DNA from 3 places in the Massilia litorea genome. Region 3 is predicted to be linked to each of the others. Evidence: predicted binding sites of a transcription regulator. Region 3 holds the regulator's gene; each other region holds the start of a gene.
The links. The regulator sigma-54, encoded in region 3, starts transcription at its own class of promoters, with help from an activator protein. The targets are predictions, from matches to a motif close to TGGCANGNAANCTGCTTT.

Region 1: the regulator sigma-54 is predicted to act here: its motif matches at 5,354-5,371, upstream of LPB04_RS21735 (CmpA/NrtA family ABC transporter substrate-binding protein).
Region 2: the regulator sigma-54 is predicted to act here: its motif matches at 5,078-5,095, upstream of LPB04_RS17385 (PEP-CTERM sorting domain-containing protein).

Annotation. Positions count from the first base shown of each region.
Region 1 is NZ_CP062941.1:4,830,399-4,837,511, reverse strand. Features, by position in the region: gene LPB04_RS21750 (methyl-accepting chemotaxis protein) at 171-1,886, shown strand; gene LPB04_RS21745 (bifunctional diguanylate cyclase/phosphodiesterase) at 1,912-4,593, opposite strand; gene LPB04_RS21740 (hypothetical protein) at 4,831-5,181, opposite strand; gene LPB04_RS21735 (CmpA/NrtA family ABC transporter substrate-binding protein) at 5,589-6,794, shown strand; gene ntrB (nitrate ABC transporter permease) at 6,823-7,113, shown strand, end outside.
Region 2 is NZ_CP062941.1:3,857,792-3,864,904, reverse strand. Features, by position in the region: gene LPB04_RS17410 (SCO family protein) at 49-747, opposite strand; gene mtoX (methanethiol oxidase) at 744-2,093, opposite strand; gene LPB04_RS17400 (LysR family transcriptional regulator) at 2,201-3,106, opposite strand; gene hmgA (homogentisate 1,2-dioxygenase) at 3,213-4,535, shown strand; gene LPB04_RS17390 (secondary thiamine-phosphate synthase enzyme YjbQ) at 4,548-4,961, shown strand; gene LPB04_RS17385 (PEP-CTERM sorting domain-containing protein) at 5,129-5,719, shown strand; gene LPB04_RS17380 (S8 family serine peptidase) at 5,792-7,113, opposite strand, start outside.
Region 3 is NZ_CP062941.1:797,455-804,567, forward strand. Features, by position in the region: gene queF (NADPH-dependent 7-cyano-7-deazaguanine reductase QueF) at 1-408, shown strand, start outside; gene LPB04_RS03510 (PTS sugar transporter subunit IIA) at 751-1,233, shown strand; gene hprK (HPr(Ser) kinase/phosphatase) at 1,284-2,219, shown strand; gene rapZ (RNase adapter RapZ) at 2,464-3,327, shown strand; gene LPB04_RS03525 (enoyl-CoA hydratase/isomerase family protein) at 3,487-4,572, opposite strand; gene hpf (ribosome hibernation-promoting factor, HPF/YfiA family) at 4,686-5,042, opposite strand; gene LPB04_RS03535 (RNA polymerase factor sigma-54) at 5,106-6,572, opposite strand; gene lptB (LPS export ABC transporter ATP-binding protein) at 6,611-7,113, opposite strand, start outside.

The DNA of each region.
Region 1 (7,113 bases), 1.2 Mb from region 3:
CGTTTTGTTCAGGGCGCATGCCGGCTTGTTATCGTTTCGTTGTCCTCAGACGACGAATACGGGGAATCACGTACGGAAAATGGATACTCTTTCCTGAGAGATTCGGAAGTTTCTATAATTCAATTACCAGGGCCGCGTGCCCTCCTACGACAACTTACTGCAAGCGAATCATGTTCAAGAACCTCACCATCAGGACCCGCCTGATCTTCGTGATCGGCTTCCTCGCGATCGAACTCATTGCCGGTTTTGCCGTCGGCATCCTGAACCTGGAAAAGTCGAACGACGCCATGAAGAGCATGTACGACGACCGCCTGGTCGCGCTGTCGCAGCTCGAAGACGTGGAGCGCTCGATCATGCTGAACCAGATCCTGGTCGCCAAGGCGATCTCGACCGGGGCGCCGGCGGCACCGATCCTGGAGCAGGTCGAGGCGAACACGGCCGCGGCGGACAAGTCCTGGCAAGCCTACGCCCTCACCAAAATGGACGACGACGAGAAGAAGCTGAGCGAACAATTTGCGGAATCGCGCGCGCGCTTCCTCGAGCAGGCCATGAAGCCGATCGTTGCCGCCCTGAAGGAAGGCGACGTCGACCGCGCCACCGCCCGCATGAATGGACCGATGCACAGCCTGGCCATCCCGATGGGCAAGCATCTGGCCGGCCTGGTCAAGATCCAGACCGACGTCGCCGCCGCGGATTTCAAGCGCTCGCAGGAAGTCGTGGAGCTGGTGCGCCTGGTCTGCTTCGCCGGCCTCGTGTTCGGCCTGGCGATGGCCGCCTGGCTGGGCTGGCTGCTGGTGCGCGCCATCGTGCGTCCGCTGGAAGAGGCAGTGAAGATTGCCGGCGCCGTGGCCCAGGGCGACCTGACCCAGCGCATCGAAGTGCGCGCTAATGACGAAACCGGCCGCCTGATGGCCGCCCTGCGCGACATGAACGGGTCGCTGGTCGACATCGTCACCCGGGTCCGCGCCGGCACCGACACGATTTCCACCGCATCGAGCGAGATCGCCGACGGCAACCTGGACCTGTCTTCGCGTACCGAGCAGCAGGCCGGTTCACTCGAAGAAACCGCGTCCTCGATGGAAGAGCTGACCTCGACGGTCAGGCAGAACGCCGACAATGCGCGCCAGGCGAACGCGCTGGCCGGCTCGGCATCGGCGATCGCCGGCAAGGGCGGTGAAGTCGTGGCGCAGGTGGTCGAGACCATGGGCGGCATCAACGCCTCGGCCGGCAAGATCGTCGACATCATCGCCGTCATCGACGGCATCGCCTTCCAGACGAATATCCTGGCGCTGAACGCCGCCGTCGAAGCCGCACGTGCCGGCGAACAGGGCCGCGGCTTCGCGGTCGTGGCGGGCGAAGTGCGCAACCTGGCCCAGCGCAGCGCGGCGGCGGCGAAAGAGATCAAGAGCCTGATCGACGATTCGGTCGGCAAGGTGCAGCATGGCTCGGCGCTGGTCGACCAGGCCGGCGCGACGATGAAGGAAATCGTCGCCAGCGTCAGCCGCGTCACCGACATCATGGCCGAGATCAGCGCCGCCAGCCAGGAACAGACGGCCGGCATCACCCAGGTCAACGAAGCGATCGTCCAGATGGACCAGACCACCCAGCAGAATGCGGCCCTGGTCGAGCAGGCCTCGGCGGCGGCGCAGTCGCTGCAGCACGAAGCGGCTGCGCTGGCGCGCACGGTGGGCGCGTTCCGGATCGGAGGCAGCATGACCGCGCCCGCAGCGGCACCGGCAGCGGCGCCGGCGCGTGCGGCGGCCCCGAAGGCGCCGGCCCGCGCCCAGCTCGCGAAACCGGCCGCGCCCACCGTTCGCGCGCAGCCGCGTCCGCTGCAAAAGGAAGCGGCCGCAACGACCGCGGCCGACGGCTGGGAAGAGTTCTAAGCAAGCAGGGCGTGCTCGCCGGAGCTCAGGCGAGCACCGCGCGGTTCGCTTCGATCAGCGCCGGCACCACGTCGGCCTCGACCGGGCGGCTGAACAGGAAGCCCTGGTAATCGTCGCAGGCGAGGCCGCGCAGGATCGCCAGCTGCTCCTCGGTCTCGACGCCTTCGGCCACCACTGCCAGTTTCAGGTTGCGCGCCAGGTTGACGATCGAGCGCACGATGGCGGCGCTGTCCTCGTCGCGGCCGAGGTCGCGGATGAAGGCGCGGTCGATCTTCAGGCGCTGCACCGGGAAGCGCTTCAAGGCCGCCAGGCTCGAGTAGCCGGTCCCGAAATCGTCGATCGACAGCTCGACGCCGAGCGCGCGGATCGCGTGCAGCAGGGCGTCCACTTCCACCTCGCGGCTCATCAGGGCCGTTTCCGTAATTTCAAACTCCAGGCAGCCGGCATCGACGCCGGTCTCCTCAATGCAGCGCTGCATCATCGGCACCAGGTCCTTCTGGTCGAACTGGCGCGGCGATAAATTCACCGCCACTCTCAGCCGCGCACCGCCCGCGTTCCAGCGCGCCAGCTGGCGGCAGGTCTCGTGCAGTACCCAGGCCCCGATCGGCACGATCAGTCCGGTGCGTTCGGCGAGCGGAATGAAGCGCACCGGCGACACCTCGCCCAGTTCCGCGTTCTGCCAGCGCAGCAGCGCCTCGAAGCCGACGATGCGCCCGGACGCCAGCGCCACCTTCGGCTGGTACACCATGCGCAATTCGCCGCGCTCGAGGGCGCGCCGCAGCTGGGCCTCGACGGTCAGGCGCTCGTCGAGGTCGATCTGTGCGCTCTCGGAGAAGAAATGGATGGCGTCGCCCTCGAGGTCGATGCGGTTGCGTGCGCTCTCGGCGCGCCGGAACAATTCGTCCGCCGTCTGCCCGTCTTCGGGGAAGACCGAGACGCCGAAGCGCGGGCCGAGGAAAAACTCGCGGCCGTTGACGGTAAGCGCGCTCGAGAGCCGGCGGTGCAGCGCTTGCGCGAATTCCTCCAGTTCGCCGCGTCCGTGGTGAGCATGCACGACCACGGCGAACTCGTTGCCCTTGATGCGCGCCACGCCGGCCGCGCGCGGCAGCTGGGACTGGAACAGGGCGCCGACCTCGCGCAGGGCGGCCTCGCCCGCTTCGTGGCCGAGCAGGTCGCTGATCTCGTGCAGGCGCGCCAGCGATACCACCAGGGTGCCGAGCAGGGTGCCCTTGGCGGCGGCATCGGCCAGTTCGCCCCCGAGCAGGTGGCGGAAATGGTTCTGGTTCGGCAGCCCGGTCAGTGCGTCGAAGTTCGCCAGGTAGGCCAGGTGGGCCTCGGCCCGTTCGCGTTCGGTGATGTCGGTCAGCAAGTTGACGAGCTGCACCTGTCCGGACGCGTCCAGCAGCTGCGCGGTCTGCTGGATCACGCTGCGCGCGTCGCCGCTGCCGTCCCTGACCGTGGCGAGCGCCTCGTCGGTACGACCGCTACCCATCACCAGCGCGTAGCGCCGCTCGCGCTCGGCCGCGCCGCCCGGGTCGAGCACCTGCCCTTCGAGATGCCCGGCCATCTCCGCCGGCGCGCGCCCGACGAAGCGGGTGAAGGCATCGTTCCACATCACCAGCCGGCGCGCGCTGTCGAGCACCCAGATCGGCGTGCGCACGGCATTCAAGATCGCCGCCAGGTAACCGGCGCTGCGGCCGGCGCGCGCCTCGCTCGCCTCCAGCCGGGCGATCAGCGCATGCTGTTGCCGCGTATCGCGCGCCACGCGCCAGGCCAGGAACACGAGGGTCAGGCAGATCAGCGCCACCAGCGACACGGCCGTCCACAGCCGGCCGTACCAGGACGCCAGCGCGACCGACTTGTTCATGCCGGTGATGATCACGAGCGGATGATTCCTGACGGCGTCGTAACCGTAGATGCGGTGCAGGCCGTCGACCGGGCTCGCCGCCTCGAACGCGCCGCGCGGGCTGGCCGGCAGCTGCTGCTGGAACAGGGGGGTATCGATGAACGAGCGCCCGATGTTGGACGGCAGGGTCGGACCGCGCACCAGCATCGTCCCATCCCGGTGCAACAGGGTCACCGAGCCGCCTTTGCCCAGTTCCACCAGGCTGTAGATGTCCTCGAAGCGCTCCGAATCGACCTGCGCCAGCACCGAACCGGCGGGCCGCCCGGCCGCGTCGCGGAGCGGCCCGGCGACGTTGATCACGCCGCGGCCGGTCGCTTTGTCGACCGAGGTGATGGCGACGTGCATCGCATCGTCGCGCAGGACCGCGGCGACAGGAGCGGCCGGCGCGGGTGCGCGCACAGCGGCACCGGCCGGCGTGGCGCTTGCCAGCGGCCGTCCGTTCAGGTCGAAGACGTACAGTCCCAGCAGGTATTCGCGCGCGACGCCCTGGCCGTCGAAATAGTCGAGCCGCACCGGCGCCTGGCCCGATGCCGACGCATAGCTGCGCTGGACCTGGCGAATGGTCTCGTCGACGGCCTGGGCGACGACTTCGGTCTGCGCGGCAAACGCGATCGCCAGGTTGCGCAGCGTGGTTTTCTGCTGGCGCATCGTGTCCTCGTAGCTGACCTTGAGCATGGCCGCGGTGCCGAGGACCAGGGTCAGGATCAGCAACACCACGAGGGCGCTGAGGCTGGCCGGCGGATACGGACCGGGCTTCGGAGGCGGCGCTGCGGAGGGCGCGGAAGGGTGGCGATCGGTCATCTCGGACGCATCGTTTGGCCTCGTAGGCGTGGGAACCGGGTCATGTGGCTTCGTCAGTGCGTTGGAAAGCGAGGGCACGGCGGAGCCGCGCACGTATCCGGATTATGCAATAAGGCGCGTAAGGGCGGCACGCGAAAACAGAACAGTTCCGCTCAAGAACTGCGCCCGCAGCCGCATGGCCCTCCATGAGGACGCCTGAGCGCCCGCCGTGGCTGCCGGCGGATGCCCGCCGCAGGGCTAGCGTCCGGCGGTGCGAAGCATACCGAGCCGTTGCCCGGCGGGGAAACGTTCGTGCCGGATCCGGATGCGCTCGACCGAACCCGCCGGCAGGTATTCCACCGTCAGGGACCCGTCGCGCGAGGCGAGCAGGTTCGGCGCAACCGGATGCAGTGCCTTGCGCCCGGCATTGTCAAGGTCGATATACAGTGTCCCATCGAGAACCGACAGGCGCACGCTGCGTCCCGTCTCGAGCCGGTACTCGCCGGCGATATCGTGTTTCAGGTCTTCGGCCTCTCCTTGGTCGATCGGTGCGGCGGCGACAGCGGCAGCCTGGGTGCAGGCGAAGACGAGGCAGAGCAGGGTACGCATGGCAGTCTCCTTCGGTGAAGGTGGAGCGCTACGGGTGCATGCGGTTTGACCCAGGTGGAAGCGGAAAGCTCCCGTCCAAAATGATGCGCTGCGCAATCCTGGTGCGGCGTCGGCGCAAGCGCGCGGTGCGCCGGCCCGGTGGCCGCATGCCGCTCTCCTGTATGAAGCGCAGTGGCACGAACATTGCATATTGACCACGAGCGCAATGAAGCGCACGTGTGTCCTGCCAATGGCGGCAGGTCCACAGGACAACGACGTCTACCGAAACATGAATCCGTTCGTGTTGGGGTGGACGTTTTTTTTTGCCGTGACTACATGTGGGATTTGCGATGGAAAATCAGAAGCTTCAAGAGAAGAACACCGTGCCAGCGGGCGCCGACGAGGTGAATACCACGCGCAGGAACCTCATGCATGGCGCAGGCCTGCTGGTGGGAGGAAGCCTGTTGGGTCTGGCAAGCGGCGGCGTGTGGGCAGCGGGCTCGGACAAGCCGGAAAAAGAGGAAATCAGGATCGGCTTCATCCCGCTGACCGACTGCGCGTCGGTCGTGATGGCCTCGGTCCTGGGCCTCGATAAAAAATACGGCGTCAAGTTCGTGCTCAGCAAGGAAGCCTCCTGGGCCGGCGTGCGCGACAAGCTGTCCAACGGCGACCTGGATGCCGCCCACGTGCTGTACGGCCTGCTCTACGGCGTCCAGATGGGGATCGGCGGCCAGGCGAAGGCCATGGCGGTGCTGATGGGCCTGAACAACAACGGCCAGGCCATCACGCTGTCGAAGGCGCTGGCCGACAAGGGCGCGACCGACGGCGCCTCGCTGGCGAAGCTGATGCGGACGGACAAACGCGACTACACCTTCGCCCAGACCTTCCCGACCGGCACCCATGCGATGTGGCTGTACTACTGGCTGGCGGCCAACGGCATCGATCCGATGAAGGACGCCAAGGTCATTACGGTGCCGCCGCCGCAGATGGTCGCCAATATGCGGGTCGGGAACATGGATGGCTTCTGCGTGGGCGAGCCCTGGGGGCACCGCGCCATCATGGACGGCATCGGCATCACGGCCGCCACCACCCAGGACATCTGGCGCGACCATCCCGAGAAAGTGCTGGGCTGCACGCTGGACTTCGCCAGAAAAAATCCGAATACCTGCCGCGCCATGATGGCCGCCATCCTCGAAGCCGGCAAATGGATCGACGCTTCGCTGGCCAACAAGAACAAGATGGCCGAGGTCATCGCCGCCAAGTCCTATGTCAACACCAGCAAGGACGCGATCGACCAGCGCATCATGGGCCGCTACCAGAACGGCCTGGGCCGGACCTGGGACGACCAGAACCACATGAAGTTCTACAACGAGGGCGCCGTCAACTTCCCCTGGCTGTCGGACGGCATGTGGTTCATGACCCAGCACCGCCGCTGGGGCCTGCTGAAGGACGATCCGGACTACCTGGCCGTGGCCACGGCGGTCAACCAGGTCGAGCTGTACAAGGAAGCCGCCACCATGACGCGCACGCCGGTGCCGAAAAGTCCCTTGCGCAGCTCGAAACTGATGGACGGCTCCGTCTGGGACGGCAGGAACCCGAAAGCCTACGCCGCCTCGTTCAAGATCAAGGTCTGACCATGATCCCGCCAGAGACGGAAACACCATGAGCGCCATGCTGAAATCCGAAGCGCAGGAACTGCCGCCTGCGGTCACCGCAGCCGATATCCTCGCCATGAACGCAGGGCAGCCGGCCCGGCCCCTTCCAGCGTCCACTGCGGCGCCGCGGCCGGCGTCCCCGGCAGCGCGCCGCCCGCTGCCGGGCCGGTCGTTCTCCGCGGCGGTGAAACTGGTCCTGCCGCCGCTGGCCGGCATCGCCCTGGTGGTGCTGGCCTGGCAAATCATTGCCGCCCGCAACAGCGCCTTCCCGTCGCCGCTGGCGACCTTCAGGGAAGCG
Region 2 (7,113 bases), 2.1 Mb from region 3:
CGGGGCGGAGCATACCCGTCCCCGCCCCGTTCGAAAACCGGTTTTTTTTCAGCGCGGGCGAGGACCGGGCCGCTCCTGCAACAGGGTCTTGACATCGTTGAGGAGTACGGCGGGGTGCAGATACGAAGTCGAATAGATCTCGCGCACTTCGCCGCCGGGGTCGAGCAGGTAGACCTTCAGCATGTGGCTCAGTACAGGAGGACGCCGGCCGGGCCGGCCTTCGGCAGCGACCGAGACATCCTGGCCGAAGCCGTCGAGCAGCGGCGCCAGTTCCCTGCCGTTACGGGTGGTGAGGAAGTGCCAGTCCAGGCCGCGCCGATCGCGGGCCTCGCTGCCGCCATAGCTGCGCATCGCCACCGGGGTGTCGAATTCCGGATCGAAGCTCATGCTGACGAAACGCACCTTGCCGCGCAGGGAGGGCGAGCGCTCGATCGTCCCCTTCAGGCTGTGCAGGGTGGCATAGGCCAGCGGACAGCCCTTCGCGTCGGTGCAATAGGTATAGATGAAGGAGAACAGCGTGACCTTGCCGGTCGTGAATTCCGACAGGCGGCGCAGGCTGCCGTCGCTCTCCAGCACGATCCCGTCCGGCGCCTTCATGATGCGCTCGAGCCGGTAGCTGCCCGGTGCGGGCGGCACGAAGCCGGGCACCGGGACGGTGGAGGGGCCGGGGTCCTGTGCCGCCGTGGCGGCACCCGCCCACAGGGCGAGCGCCAGCAAGGCGGCGCGCGACACCGCGCCCGCCCTCACCGCTTCGCGATCGAGACCGCGGCCGGCGCAGCTGCCGCCGGATAGGCCGCAAGCTGCCCCGCTTTCGCGCCGAACTTCATGTGATGCGGGCGCCCCAATTTGAGCTTGTAGAAATCCACTTTCCATTGTTCGCTCAGCTCCTTGCCGTCCCAGCCGAACAGTTTCACGAATTGCTCGTCGTCCGCGCCGCCCTTGTCCCAGTTGGCCAGCAGCGAGGAGCTCACATAGACCCGCTTGCCGTCCCAGCTCTGCGAAATCATGTTGACCTGGGACCCGGTCTTCTTCGCATAGGTCTGGCGCGGCGCCTCCGGATTGCTGATGTCGAAGTAACGGGTGGTGCCGTCCATGAAGGTATTCACCCACAGGCCCTTGCCGTCGGCCCGCATCGAGATGTCGACCGGCAGCGGCGTCCTGGCCGGGTCGCCGATGGTGGCGACGTCCTTCGCCTGCCATTGGCCCTTGGCGTCCTTCTTCACCAGCCACAGCTTCGAGGTGAGCGCGGTCGCCGTGATCGCCCAGTCGTCGCCCGGGTTCAGCGACCAGCGGATTTCGAGCGGTGCGCCGGGCACCTGGAACACGTGTTCGGGCTGCATGGCCTTCAGGTTCCACAGCACCATCGTATTGCCGAACTGCTTCATCGCGCCCTGGTCCTTGATCAGGGTGCCGAGCGGCGTCATGTAGTTTTTCTTGCCGGTGAAACTGGAGCTCAGCATCGCGTTCCTGGCCGGATTGATGGCCAGGTCGTAGCCGTAGCCGTCACCGCCTTTCATTGCAGGCGCGGCCGGCATGTCGTAGGTCCGGATGAACTCGCCCTTGTTGTTGTACAGGGCCATGCCGGTGGTGCCGCCGCCGTCCTTGTTGTTCGACAGCGCCCCGACCAGCATCCTGCCGGGCAAGGCATAGAAGGTGTGCGGGCCCACCAGCCCGGAGCGTTTGGCGAAATCGGCTATCGTGTTCACCAGCCGCGGCTTCGCGGGATCGGTGTGGATGTCGAATACATAGATCTTGCTGTCGTCGAGGCCGCCGGCCCAGAGGAAGCGGCGGTCGTCGGTGAAACCGGCATGGTGGGCCTCGCCGCGCCCGCCCACGGAGACTTGCGTGATCACCTGGCCGAACCTGGGCGATTTCGGATTCACGTCGAGGGTGACCAGCTTGTCCGAGCCGTCGCCCATCCCCTTCACGCCCAGGGTCCACACGTACAGGTAGTCTTCCTGCCCCTTGACCAGGCTGGACAGGTAGGGGGAGTTGCAGGTCTCGTCCGCGAAGGCCTGCGGGACGGTGAAGCCGAACATGAGCGCAGTCAGCGCAAGCGGCGCGGCCGCGCGGGTGAGTCGATGCAGTTGCATGTTGATCTCCTGTCAGGACAAGCCGTCAGGATCGCTGTCCGCAAGGTTTAGAGTTTGCGTTAGATCAAAGCGAGCGGATTAAACGAGCTCGAGCGTGGCCGTCCGCCCTATTGGGCGAAGGTACCGGCGACCAGCCCGCGCAGCCACTGGTTGCCCGGGTCCTGGTTGTAGCGCCGGTGCCAGAACATATTGGTCTGCAGCGGCGGCAGCTTCAGGGGCGGCGTGATCCAGGCCAGGCCGAAGGGCGGCCCGGCCCGCTCGGCCAGCTTCTGCGGCACCGTCACCACCAGGTCGCTGGCCTGGACGATGTAGGGCACGGCCGTGAAATGCGGCACCCGGAAGCGCGTCGAGGCGCCGATCCCGGCCTTTTCCAGCAGCTGGTTGATGCGGTCGTAAGGACTCTCGCTGGAGTCGACGAACAGGTGCTCGGCGGCGGCGAAGCGGGCCAGGTCGACTTTGCCTTCGGTGAGCGGATGGCCGCGCCTGACCATGCTCACATAGGGCTGGCGAAACAGCAGGCGCTGATACAAGGCTTCGGAAATGTCCTCGAAGGGACCGATCGCCAGGTCGACCCGCCCGCTCTCCATTTCTTCCTTGAGCGCGATACTGCCCGCGCGGCGCGAGCTGATCTGCAGGTGGGGCGCCGCCAGGCGGCAGCGTTCGATCAGGGCCGGCATGAAATGCAGCTCGCCGACGTCGGTCATGGCGATCGTGAAGCGGCGCGTGCTGGCGGCGGCTTCGAAGGCGCTGCGCTGGTTCAGGGCCAGCGCGACCTGGGCCAGGGCGGCGCCGACCGGTTCCGCCAGGCTTTGCGCGAAGGGCGTGGGCTGCATGCCCTGCCCCGTACGCACGAACAGCGCGTCGCCGAACAGGCGGCGCAGGCGCGCCAGCGCATTGCTGACGGCCGACTGGCTGAGGTTCAGGCGGCGCGCCGCGTTCGAAATCTGGCGTTCGCGGTAGACTTCCTGGAACACGGCCAACAGGTTCAGGTCGATATCGTGCGGCTCGATCACAAGGGACTCCAGTATTTAGCAGATGAATAGTCTACATTCATCTATTCACGTCGTAAAATGCCAACGCCTGACTTAGAGTGCACGGAAATACTGCAAGGAGATCCGCATGACCCAGCACATCGGTACCGAATCCGCTTACCAATCAGCTTATTTGTCTGGATTCGGCAACGAATTCGCCACCGAAGCCCTGCCCGGCGCCTTGCCGAAGCACCGCAATTCGCCCCAGCAGGTCGCCTATGGTTTGTACGCCGAGCAGCTTTCCGGCACGGCCTTCACGGCCCCGCGCGCGCATAACCGCCGCTCCTGGCTGTACCGCATCCGGCCGGCGGCCATGCACGGGCCGTTCGAACAAATCGACAAGGGCCGCATCGTCGGCAGTTTTACCGACGTCGCCCCGCCGCCGAACCAGATGCGCTGGAGTCCGCTGCCGCTGCCCGATGCGCCCACCGATTTCGTCGACGGCTGGGTCACCATGGCCGGCAACGGCTCGCCGGAAAGCATGACCGGTTGCGCGATCCACCTGTACGCGGCGAACCGCTCGATGACCGACCGCTTCTTTTACTCGGCCGACGGGGAACTGCTGATCGTGCCCCAGCAGGGCCGCCTCGAGATCGCCACCGAGCTCGGTACGATCGCGCTGGAACCGCAGGAAATCGCCGTCGTCCCGCGCGGCGTCCGCTTCCAGGTGCGCCTGCCGGACGGCACCGCGCGCGGCTATATCTGCGAGAACTTCGGCGCCCTGTTGCGCCTGCCCGACCTGGGGCCGATCGGCTCGAACGGCCTGGCCAACCCGCGCGACTTCCTGACGCCCGTCGCCCGCTATGAAGAACGCGAAGGCGATTTCCAGCTGGTGGCGAAATTCTGCGGCAACCTGTGGAGCGCCAAGATCGGGCACTCCCCGCTCGACGTCGTCGCCTGGCACGGCAACTACGCGCCCTATAAATATGACCTGCGCCACTTCAACACCATCGGCTCGATCAGCTACGACCATCCGGACCCGTCGATCTTCCTGGTCTTGCAGGCCCCTTCCGACACCCCGGGCGTCGACACCCTCGACTTCGTGATCTTCCCGCCGCGCTGGCTGGTCGGCGAAGACACCTTCCGCCCGCCCTGGTTCCACCGGAATGTCGCCAGCGAATTCATGGGCCTGGTGCATGGCGCCTACGACGCCAAGGCCGAGGGCTTCGTGCCGGGCGGCGCCAGCCTGCACAATTGCATGAGCGGGCACGGACCGGATGCGGCGACCTTCGACAAGGCCAGCACGGCCGATACGGGCAAGCCGGCGAAGGTCGGTGACACCATGGCCTTCATGTTCGAAACCCGCAACGTGCTCTGCCCGACCGCGCACGCCCTCGCTTCCCCGCAGCTCCAGGCCGGGTATCACGACTGCTGGGCCGGCATCCGGAAAAACTTCCGGCCGACGCCGTAAGGGAGCGGCCCGATGGCGCACCAGCACATCCTGCATGTCGAGACCCGCGGCCGCGGCACCCGCGACATCACGCACGAGGTGGCGCAAGTCGTCGCGGCGTCCGGCATCGCCTGCGGGCTGGCCCAGGTCTTCGTCCAGCACACCAGCTGCTCGCTGACGATCACGGAGAACGCCGACCCCGACGTGCGGCGCGACCTCGACACCGTACTGGGACGCCTCGCGCCGGACGGCGACCCGGCCTACCGCCACAATGACGAAGGCCCCGACGACATGGCGGCGCACGCGCGCAACGTGCTGACCGATACGGGTATCACGGTCCCGGTCGGCGGCGGCCGGCTGCTGCTCGGTACCTGGCAGGGCATCTTCCTATGGGAGCATCGGACCAGGCCGCATCGGCGCACGGTGGTGGTCACGGTCATCGGCTGAATCGGCCCCGCAGCTGGGACTGCGCTGTCGAAATAATTTACAGTGGTCAACTACTATTGTGTTTTCCACACCTCAAATAAATGCTGTTCATTAACAAATCAAGCACTTACGCACGCTGGCACGCCCTTTGCATATAGATGGGCTGACAACTAAAAAGAGGGTTGACCATGTACGCAACGAAGATGAAGAGCATCCTGATTGCAGCAATCGCAGCAACCGGCCTGGCAGCAGGCAGCGCCATGGCAGGACCAACGATGGACGAGTTCCTGAAATCGTACGACAGCGCCAGCTCGGGCGCCGGAACCGAACTGAGCTTTTTCGAAGATGCAACCGGCAACGATTACAACCAAAACGACCTGACCAAGATCGACGGTACCAACGGCGCGACGTTCGACGCGGCGACCGGTTTGTTCGTGATCAATGTTGCCGCACCAGGACCAGGTTATTTCCTGCTGAAGTTTGGCACCGGCGGCAGCAATACCAATCTCGACACCTATGTCTTCAAGAATACCGGCGACCTGACGCAACTCGTCTGGAGCAGCTCCCAGGTGAATTTCCTGAGCGGTGGTGACTGCTCGGACACCAAGAATGATAACAACTGCAACATCGGCCGCCTGAGCCACATCACCTACGTGCCGGGCGACGACGGCACCGGCGGTCCTGGCGGCAATCCTGGCGAAGTGCCGGAACCGGCTTCGCTTGCCCTGCTGGGCGCGGGCCTGGCCGGCATGGCCCTGCGCCGCCGCAGCCGTCAATAAGCCTTCGATCCTGCGATCAGGCGAAAAAAATGGCGCCCCGCAGGGCGCCATTTTCCATTGCGTCGGACGGTTTTAATTGACCGTGACGGCAACCGATTTCGTGCTGGCGTTGCCGGCCGCGTCGCGCGCGGTGACCGAAACCGTATGGGTGCCGGCGCGCTCCTTTTTGGTGTTCCAGCTGTACGACAGCGAACCGCCGCTGCCGCTGGCCTTCAGCACGCCGTCGATCGACAGGCTGGTGCGGATGCCGGCGGCGCCCGCGTTGTCGGTGGCGCTGACGCTCACCGCCACCGTACCGTTGACCGCGCCGGCGACCGGGTTGGTGATGTTGACGCTTGGCGCGATCGTGTCGCTCGGCACCGAGGTGGTGACGTTGGCGACGTTCACCGACACCGTGCTCGAGGCGCCCGCATTGCCGGCGGCGTCATACGCGACCGCGACCAACGCGGCCATGCCGTTCGGCGAACCGGCCGAGTTCCAGCTGAAGCTGTACGGCGCGGCGCTGTCGGTGGCGACCACGGTGCCGTTCACCTTCAGCTCGACGCGGGCCACGCCGACGTTGTCAAGCGCATTCACGCTGACCGGCACCGAACCCGACACCGTGCTGCTGCCCAGCGGCGCGGCAATCGAGGCCGTCGGCGCGGTGGTGTCGACCGTGCTGACGAAGGCGCGGGCGGCGCTGACGGCGGCCGCGGCGTTCACGCGGCCATAGCCGAACACCGGATCGCGGCCGGCCGCGCCCAGGTCGACCGCGGTCTTGAACAGCAGCGACTCGACCTGCGCCGAGCTCAGGTCGGGACGCGATGCCATCATCAGGCCGGCCACGCCTGCGGCGACAGGGCTGGCGAACGAGGTGCCGTTCCAGGCCGAATAGCCGAGCGCGTTGTTGGTGGTCCAGATGCCGGTGCCGGGCGCCGCCAGCGAGACAAAGCTGCCCCAGCTGGAGAAGCTCGATTTGGCGTCGTAGCTGTCGGTCGATGAGACGATGATGAAGGCGGTGTCGGGCACCACGTTTTCATCGACGTTGTTATTGCCGGCCGAGATGAAGACCAGGCCGCCCTTGCTCTTCATGTAGTTCGAGGCGCTTTTCACGGCCGAGCTGCCCGCGATGCCGACAAAACTGACGTTGGCGACGCGCGCGCCGTGGTCGGCGGCGTAGGTGATGCCGCTGGCGATGGTGCTGAAATAGGCCTGGCAGGCGCCGGCCGCATCCTTGAACACGATACGGATCGGCATGATCTTCGCGGCGCCGGCGATACCGGCCACGCCCAGCGCATTGTTGGTGCTGGCCGCGGCCGTGCCGGCCACCGCCGTGCCATGGCCGCACAGGTCGCTGGTGTCGGTATTGTTGTCCTGGACGTTGAAGCCGGGAACGATGCGGTCCTTCAGGTCCG
Region 3 (7,113 bases):
CTGTCGCTGGACCGCCTCGACATCGAAGTCGACGATTATTCGCCGGCGCCGCACCTGCTCACCGCCAATTTCGACGAGGCGCCGGTCGAGGAAACCCTGGTCTCGAACCTGCTGAAATCGAATTGCCTCGTCACCGGCCAGCCGGACTGGGGCAGCGTGCAGATCGAGTATGTGGGTCCGCAAATCGACCAGGAAGGCCTGCTGCGCTACCTGATCGGCTTTCGCGAGCACAATGAATTCCACGAGCAGTGCGTCGAGCGCATCTTCATCGACATCCTGCGCCAGTGCAAACCGAGCAAGCTGGCGGTGTACGCGCGCTACACCCGCCGTGGCGGCCTCGACATCAATCCGTGGCGGGCGAATTTCAGCACCGGGCGGCCGCACAACCTGCGCGGCGCGCGCCAGTAAATCGGCGCCACGACCGTTGTACCTTTCCAGCCACAGAATCGACGGACAAACGATATTTTATTGTTACCTTCAGTATGCATAATTAATATGCAAAGACGGTGAAAAGACGGCGAACGCGCCGTCTTTCCTTCGATTCATTCAGCCACTACCACTTTTCGTTGCGGAAATTGCGCGTCCTCTTGTGAAAGCGCAAAGAGGGCTAAGACAAGGGTGGCTGAGAGGTCGAAAGAATCCGGCGACAGGCGTAGGATACCGACGCGAAATCGAATTACAGGGCCGGAAAACAGGCCTATAATTCCGCTCCGCAAGTCGGCCTTGGTGCCGCATTATGAAAAGCGTGAAATGACCAACCTCAGCAAAATCCTTTCCCTCGAAAACGTCCAGCTCGACATCGAAGTGTCGAGCAAGAAGCGCGCCTTTGAACAGGCCGGACTGATTTTCGAGAACAACTGCGGGATCGCACGTTCGACCGTCTCGGAGAACCTGTTCGCGCGCGAGCGCCTCGGTTCGACCGGCCTCGGCCATGGCGTCGCCGTGCCGCACGGACGCATCAAGGGCAGCAAGAGTTTGAAGCAGCCGATCGCCGCGTTTGTTCGCCTGGCCGCACCGATCCCCTTCGAATCGCCCGACGGCCAGCCGGTCAGCCTGCTGTTCTTCCTCCTGATTCCGGACCACGTGACGCAGCAGCACCTGGAAATCCTGTCGGAAATTGCCGAGCTGTTCTCGGACGAAGCGATCCGCACTGCCCTGGCCACCGATACCGATCCGCGCTCGATCCACGAACGCATTATCAACTGGCAACCTAGCTTGCAGGCCTTGGGTTAAACTCGCAGGGGAGTCCTCTCCGCCACGCGTTTAACCTTACCGATCTTGCCATGCTGCAGACTCCGCTCACCATCCAACGGCTGTACGACGACAACCGCGACAGCCTGCAACTGGGCTGGTTCGCCGGCTTTCCGGGGGGCGAGCGGCTGATCTCGGGCGACGTCGCCTCGGCCGCCGACCAGGTCGGCCACCTGAACCTGATCCACCCGGGCCGCATCCAGGTCTTCGGACACCAGGAACTGAATTACTACCACCGCCTGAAATCGAGTTCGCGCAGCCACGTGATCGGCGAACTCATCGGCGGCGGCCCGCCGGCGCTGATCATCGCGCAAGGCCTGGAAACCCCGCCCGACATCCTCGCCATCTGCGACGAGCAGAACATTCCGCTGTTTTCGACCCCGCTGCCGGCGGCCCAGGTGATCGACTTCCTGCGCGTATACCTGTCGAAAAAGCTGGCCCAGCGCGTGATCATGCACGGCGTCTTCATGGACGTGCTCGGCGTCGGCGTGCTGATCACGGGCGATTCCGGCCTCGGCAAAAGCGAGCTCGGTCTCGAGCTGATCTCGCGCTCGCACGGTCTGGTCGCCGACGATGCCGTCGAATTCTCGCGCATCGCCCCGAACATGATCGAAGGCCGCTGCCCGCCCCTGCTGCAGAACCTGCTGGAGGTGCGCGGCCTCGGCCTGCTCGACATCAAGGCGATCTTCGGCGAGACCGCAGTGCGCCGCAAGATGCGCCTGAAACTGATCGTGCACCTGGTAAAACGCGGCGTGCTCGACGAGGAAGTCGAGCGCCTGCCCTTCCATTTCCCGACCGAAGAAGTGCTGGGACTGCCGATCCGCAAGGTCGTCATTCCGGTGGCAGCCGGCCGCAACATCGCGGTGCTGCTCGAGGCCGCGGTGCGCAATACGATCCTGCAATTGCGCGGGATCGATACGCTGCAGGAGTTCATGGAGCGGCAACGTCAAGCGATGAGCGGAGATTGAGTGTTGCCAAGGAGTCTGCCCTTGCAAGGGCAGACCGTTCCGCAGGCGCGGGACATGTCCCGCGAAACCCCTGCTCCACCAACGTCAAGCGATGAGCGGAGATTAGAGCGCTCGCTCTGCGCAAAAGCGTCACAACCCCCGTGCATTCGCTGCTAACGTTCACGATCGGAAGGTAAGCGCTTTCAACCGGTCAAAATCGGGACGATCGGGGACAAAGTTGCTACGGTTGCGGTATCATCGCGCCATGCACATCGTTCTCATCACCGGTATCTCCGGATCGGGCAAATCGGTTGCCCTGAATGTTCTGGAAGACGCGGGTTACTACTGCGTCGACAACCTGCCGCCGGCCTTGCTGCCGCAGCTGGTGAAAGCCGTGTCGAGCGAAGGCACGGGCAAGCTCGCCGTCGCGGTCGATGCCCGCAGCTCGGAATCGCTGACCGAATTGCCGCTGACGGTGGCGCGGCTGAAAGAAGAAGGCCACCAGGTCAAGGTGCTGTTCCTGACCTCGAGCACCCATTCGCTGGTGGCACGCTTCTCCGAAACGCGGCGCAGCCATCCGCTGTCGCACACGCTGCGCCCGGGCGAAAACCCGGCCTCGCGCCGCACGCTGATCGAATGCATCGCCGAGGAGCGTGAACGCCTCGGCGCGATCGAGCAGCTCGGTCACGTGATCGATACCTCCGAGGCATCGGCGAATAAACTGCGCGGCTGGATCAAGGAACTGGCCGAAGTCCAGCACGCACCGCTGACCCTGTTCTTCGAGTCCTTCGCCTTCAAGGTCGGCGTCCCGCTGGACGCCGACTTCGTGTTCGACGTGCGCGCCATCCCGAACCCGTATTACGACCTGGCGCTGCGCCCGCTGACCGGCAAGGACGCCCCCGTGATCGCCTTCCTCGAGGCCCAGCCGAGCGCCACCGAGATGCTGCACGATATCTGCAAGTTCGTGGAAAAGTGGCTGCCTTCGTTCAAGACGGACAACCGCAGCTACCTGACGGTGGCCGTCGGCTGTACCGGCGGGCAGCACCGCTCGGTGTACATGGCGGAGCGGTTGGCGGCCTATTTCAACGAGAGCGAGCGCGTGGTGCTGAGGCATCGCGAGCAGTCGTAGCTCCCGTAGGGTGGGCTCTAGTGAAACCGTCGTTGAGGCCATTGGCCTCAACGACCCCACGCGGTGATACGCGCGGGCTCCGATTTCGTGCCGGATGATCTCGCTGCCACGTATCGCCGCGTGGGCTCGGGGAGCCCACCCTGCGTTACGCGACAGTTATCAGCTTAAATGCCGCAGCGGGTGTGCGTGATCCGGCCAGACAGGTTCGAAGAACCGCTCCACCATTTCCGGAGTCACCGCGTCGAGCGTTGGCGGATTCCAGGCAGGCGCATTGTCCTTGTCGATCACCAGCGCGCGCACGCCTTCCAGCACTTCCCCGTGTTCAAAATTGCGGCGCACCAGCGAGCGTTCCATGCGCAGGCAGTCGGCGACATCGAGCGCGGCCCCACGCTGCAGCATCTCCCAGGTCACGCACATCATCAGCGGCGAACGCTGGCGCATCGCGGCCAGGGCCTTTTGCAGGAACGGATTCTCGTCCTTTTCCAGCGAGGCCATGATGGCGGCCACCGAACTGGCGCCGAAGTGCGCGTCGATCGCGGCGCGCTGCGTCTCCAGCACGCTCTGACCCGCGTCCACAGCGAAGCGCGCGGCGAAGCGACGGATCGCGTCAGCCAGCTGAGCGCCCGGCGTCGATTCGATCAGCGCGTTCAGTTCGCCCAACTGCGCGCCCGGCACGAAGACGTCGGCCAGGCCAACGTACAGCGCGTCGGCAGCGCCGATCGTCAGTCCGGTCAGGCCCAGGTAGTTGCCCAGCTGGCCCGGTGCGTGCGACAGGAAATGGCTGCCGCCGACGTCCGGGAACAGGCCGATGTTCACTTCCGGCATCGCCATCTTCGTGCGCTCGGTCACGATGCGCAGGCCAGTTTCAGGACCGCCCTGGGCGATACCCATGCCGCCGCCCATCACCACGCCGTCCATGATCGATACATACGGTTTCGGATAGAAGTGGATCAGATGGTTCAGCGCGTATTCCTCGGTGAAGAAATCTTCGAGCAGGGCGCTGCCGCCGGTGGGGGTCGCGTGGCCGGCTTCGTGGAAGAAGCGGATATCGCCGCCCGCGCACAGGGCTTTTTCGCTGCTGCTGGTGAGGACGACCGCGCACACCGACGCGTCGTCGCGCCAGGCCAGCAGGATGTCGGTCAGACGCCGCACCATCGCCAGCGAGAGGGAGTTCAGGGCCTTGGGACGGTCGAGCGTGATGATGCCGGTGCCGTTGGCAACGCGGGTCAGGACATGGTCGGTCATGGCGAATTCGTTGATGGAAAAGACAAGCATTTTACCCAAGACACTGCCGTCCACCGCACAAAATGAAAAGGGCGCCTTCCGGCGCCCTCGTTCAGACGGTGCTCGATGCGCGATCAGATCGCAGCAGCAGCCTCTCCGCCTTCAGGCAGGCGCTTGAGCGCCTCACGACTATGGTCCTTCAACATCGTCTTGTATTTCATCACCTGGCGATCGAGCCTGTCCATCAGGAGATCGATCGCCGCATACAGGTCTTGCGCCACACTTTCCACGTGTACGGTCTTGCCGGAGACGCGCAGGTTGATCTCGGCCTTCTGTCGTTTGTCTTTTTCGGTGAGGTTGTCGATCGCGAGGATGACGTGGGAATCGATCACTTGATCGAAATGGCGGGTGATGCGTTCGAGCTTGTTCTGTACGTATTCACGGATGGCGGGGGTGACGTCGAGGTGGTGGCCACTGATGGTGAGATTCATACACACTCCTTTGAAAATGTAGCGGCCGCCGCGCCGCGCAGGGAGTGCGCATGGGGGCCGCTGTTACAAGGATTTGCGGAGACTGACGGGAGGAATCTTGAGTGCCTCGCGGTATTTTGCAACCGTGCGGCGCGCAATGACCATCCCTTGTTCACCGAGCATTTCCGCGATCTTGCTGTCGGATAATGGGTTCTTTGGGTCTTCTGCTCCTGTCAGTTGCGCAATGAGCGCCCGTATCGCCGTAGACGATGCTTCGCCCCCCGCTTCGGTGGCGACATGGCTTCCGAAGAAATACTTCAGCTCAAACATGCCGTGCGGGGTCAGCATGAATTTTTGAGTTGTCACGCGAGAAATTGTGCTCTCGTGTAGTCCTAGTGTATCAGCTATCTCGCGAAGCACAAGGGGACGCATGGCAACCGCGCCATGGCTGAAAAAGTTCTTCTGGCGCTCCACAATTGCCTGCGAAACACGCAGGATCGTGTCGAAACGCTGGCGCATATTTTTAATGAGCCACTTCGCTTCCTGCAGCTGCGCGCTCATCTGGCCTTCGCCTTTGCCCTGCTTGAGCAAATTCGCATAGACGTTGTTCACACGCAGGCGCGGCATCACTTCGTTGTTCAGCGAGACGCTCCAGCCGCCCTTCGACTTGCGGACAATAACGTCCGGTACGACGTAATCCGAGACGCTCGACGCGAAGGCGGCGCCGGGATGCGGATTGCACTGGCGGATCACGGCCTGCGCTTCACGCAGGTCCTCGTCGTCGCAGTCGAGCGCTTTTTTCAGTTTCGTGAATTCGCGCTGCGCGAACCAGCTCAGATACCCCTCGACGATTTTCAGGGCCATGCGCCGCGTCACCAGCGGCACGCCCGGCATCGCGCGGATCTGCAGCGCCAGGCATTCGGATGCGCTGCGCGCGCCGACGCCGACCGGGTCCAGGCTTTGCACCAGCGCCAGCGCGCAGCGCAGTTCGTCCATCTCGACCTCGAGCTCCTCCGGCAAGCGCGCATGGATCTCGTCGAGCTGCTCCTCCAGGTAGCCGTTGTCGTCGATCGCGTCGATCACGAGTTCGGCCAGCGCGCGGTCGCGCGCCGTGACGCCCGTCACGCGAATCTGCTCGCACAGATGCTCGCGCAGGGTCACGCCGACCGCGCCGAGCTGCGGGCGGCCGTCGTCGTCGCCGTCGCCGCTCGATGCGCGCGAACCCTCTCCCCAGTCGCCCTCGGACTCGCCGCGTTCGACCTCGCCGCCTTCGCCGCCCTCGGCCGCCTCGGGCGCAGGGGCGCCCTCCTCGTTGTTCGGCGCCGGCGCCTCGGCTTGCGCCGGCGCGCTGTTGATCGCGCCGTCGGCCAGCAGGCGCACCGAGTGGTCGAGCGGGTCGTCGAGCCGTTCGAGCAGCGGGTTATCGGACAGGATCTGCTCGATCTCCTGATGTAGTTCAAGGGTGGAGAGCTGCAGCAGGCGGATCGACTGCTGAAGCTGCGGCGTGAGCGCCAGGTGCTGCGAAGTCCGGAGTTGCAGGGATTGTTTCATGGTGCCGCTCGGTGTCCCGTGTTGTTGCTACAGCCTTGCTACATGCGGAAGTGTTCGCCCAGGTAGACGCGTCGTACCGACTCGTCGGCGATGATGTCGTCGGGACGTCCCGACGCCAGCACCGCGCCCTGGTTGATGATGTAGGCGCGGTCGCAGATGCCGAGCGTCTCGCGCACATTGTGGTCGGTGATCAGGACGCCGATGCCGCGCTCCTTCAGGAAGCGCACGATGCGCTGGATCTCGATCACGGCGATCGGGTCGACGCCGGCGAACGGCTCGTCGAGCAGCACGAAGCGCGGATTGGTCGCCAGCGCGCGCGCGATCTCGACGCGGCGCCGCTCGCCGCCCGACAGCGACAGGGCCGGGTTCTCGCGCAGCTTCTCGATCTGCAGTTCGGCCAGCAGCGAGTCGAGGCGCGTATTGATGGCATCCTTCGTCAGCGCCTTGCCGTTGTCGTCGCGCTGCAGTTCGAGCACGGCGCGGATATTGTCTTCCACCGTCAGCTTGCGAAACACCGAGGCTTCCTGCGGCAGGTACGACA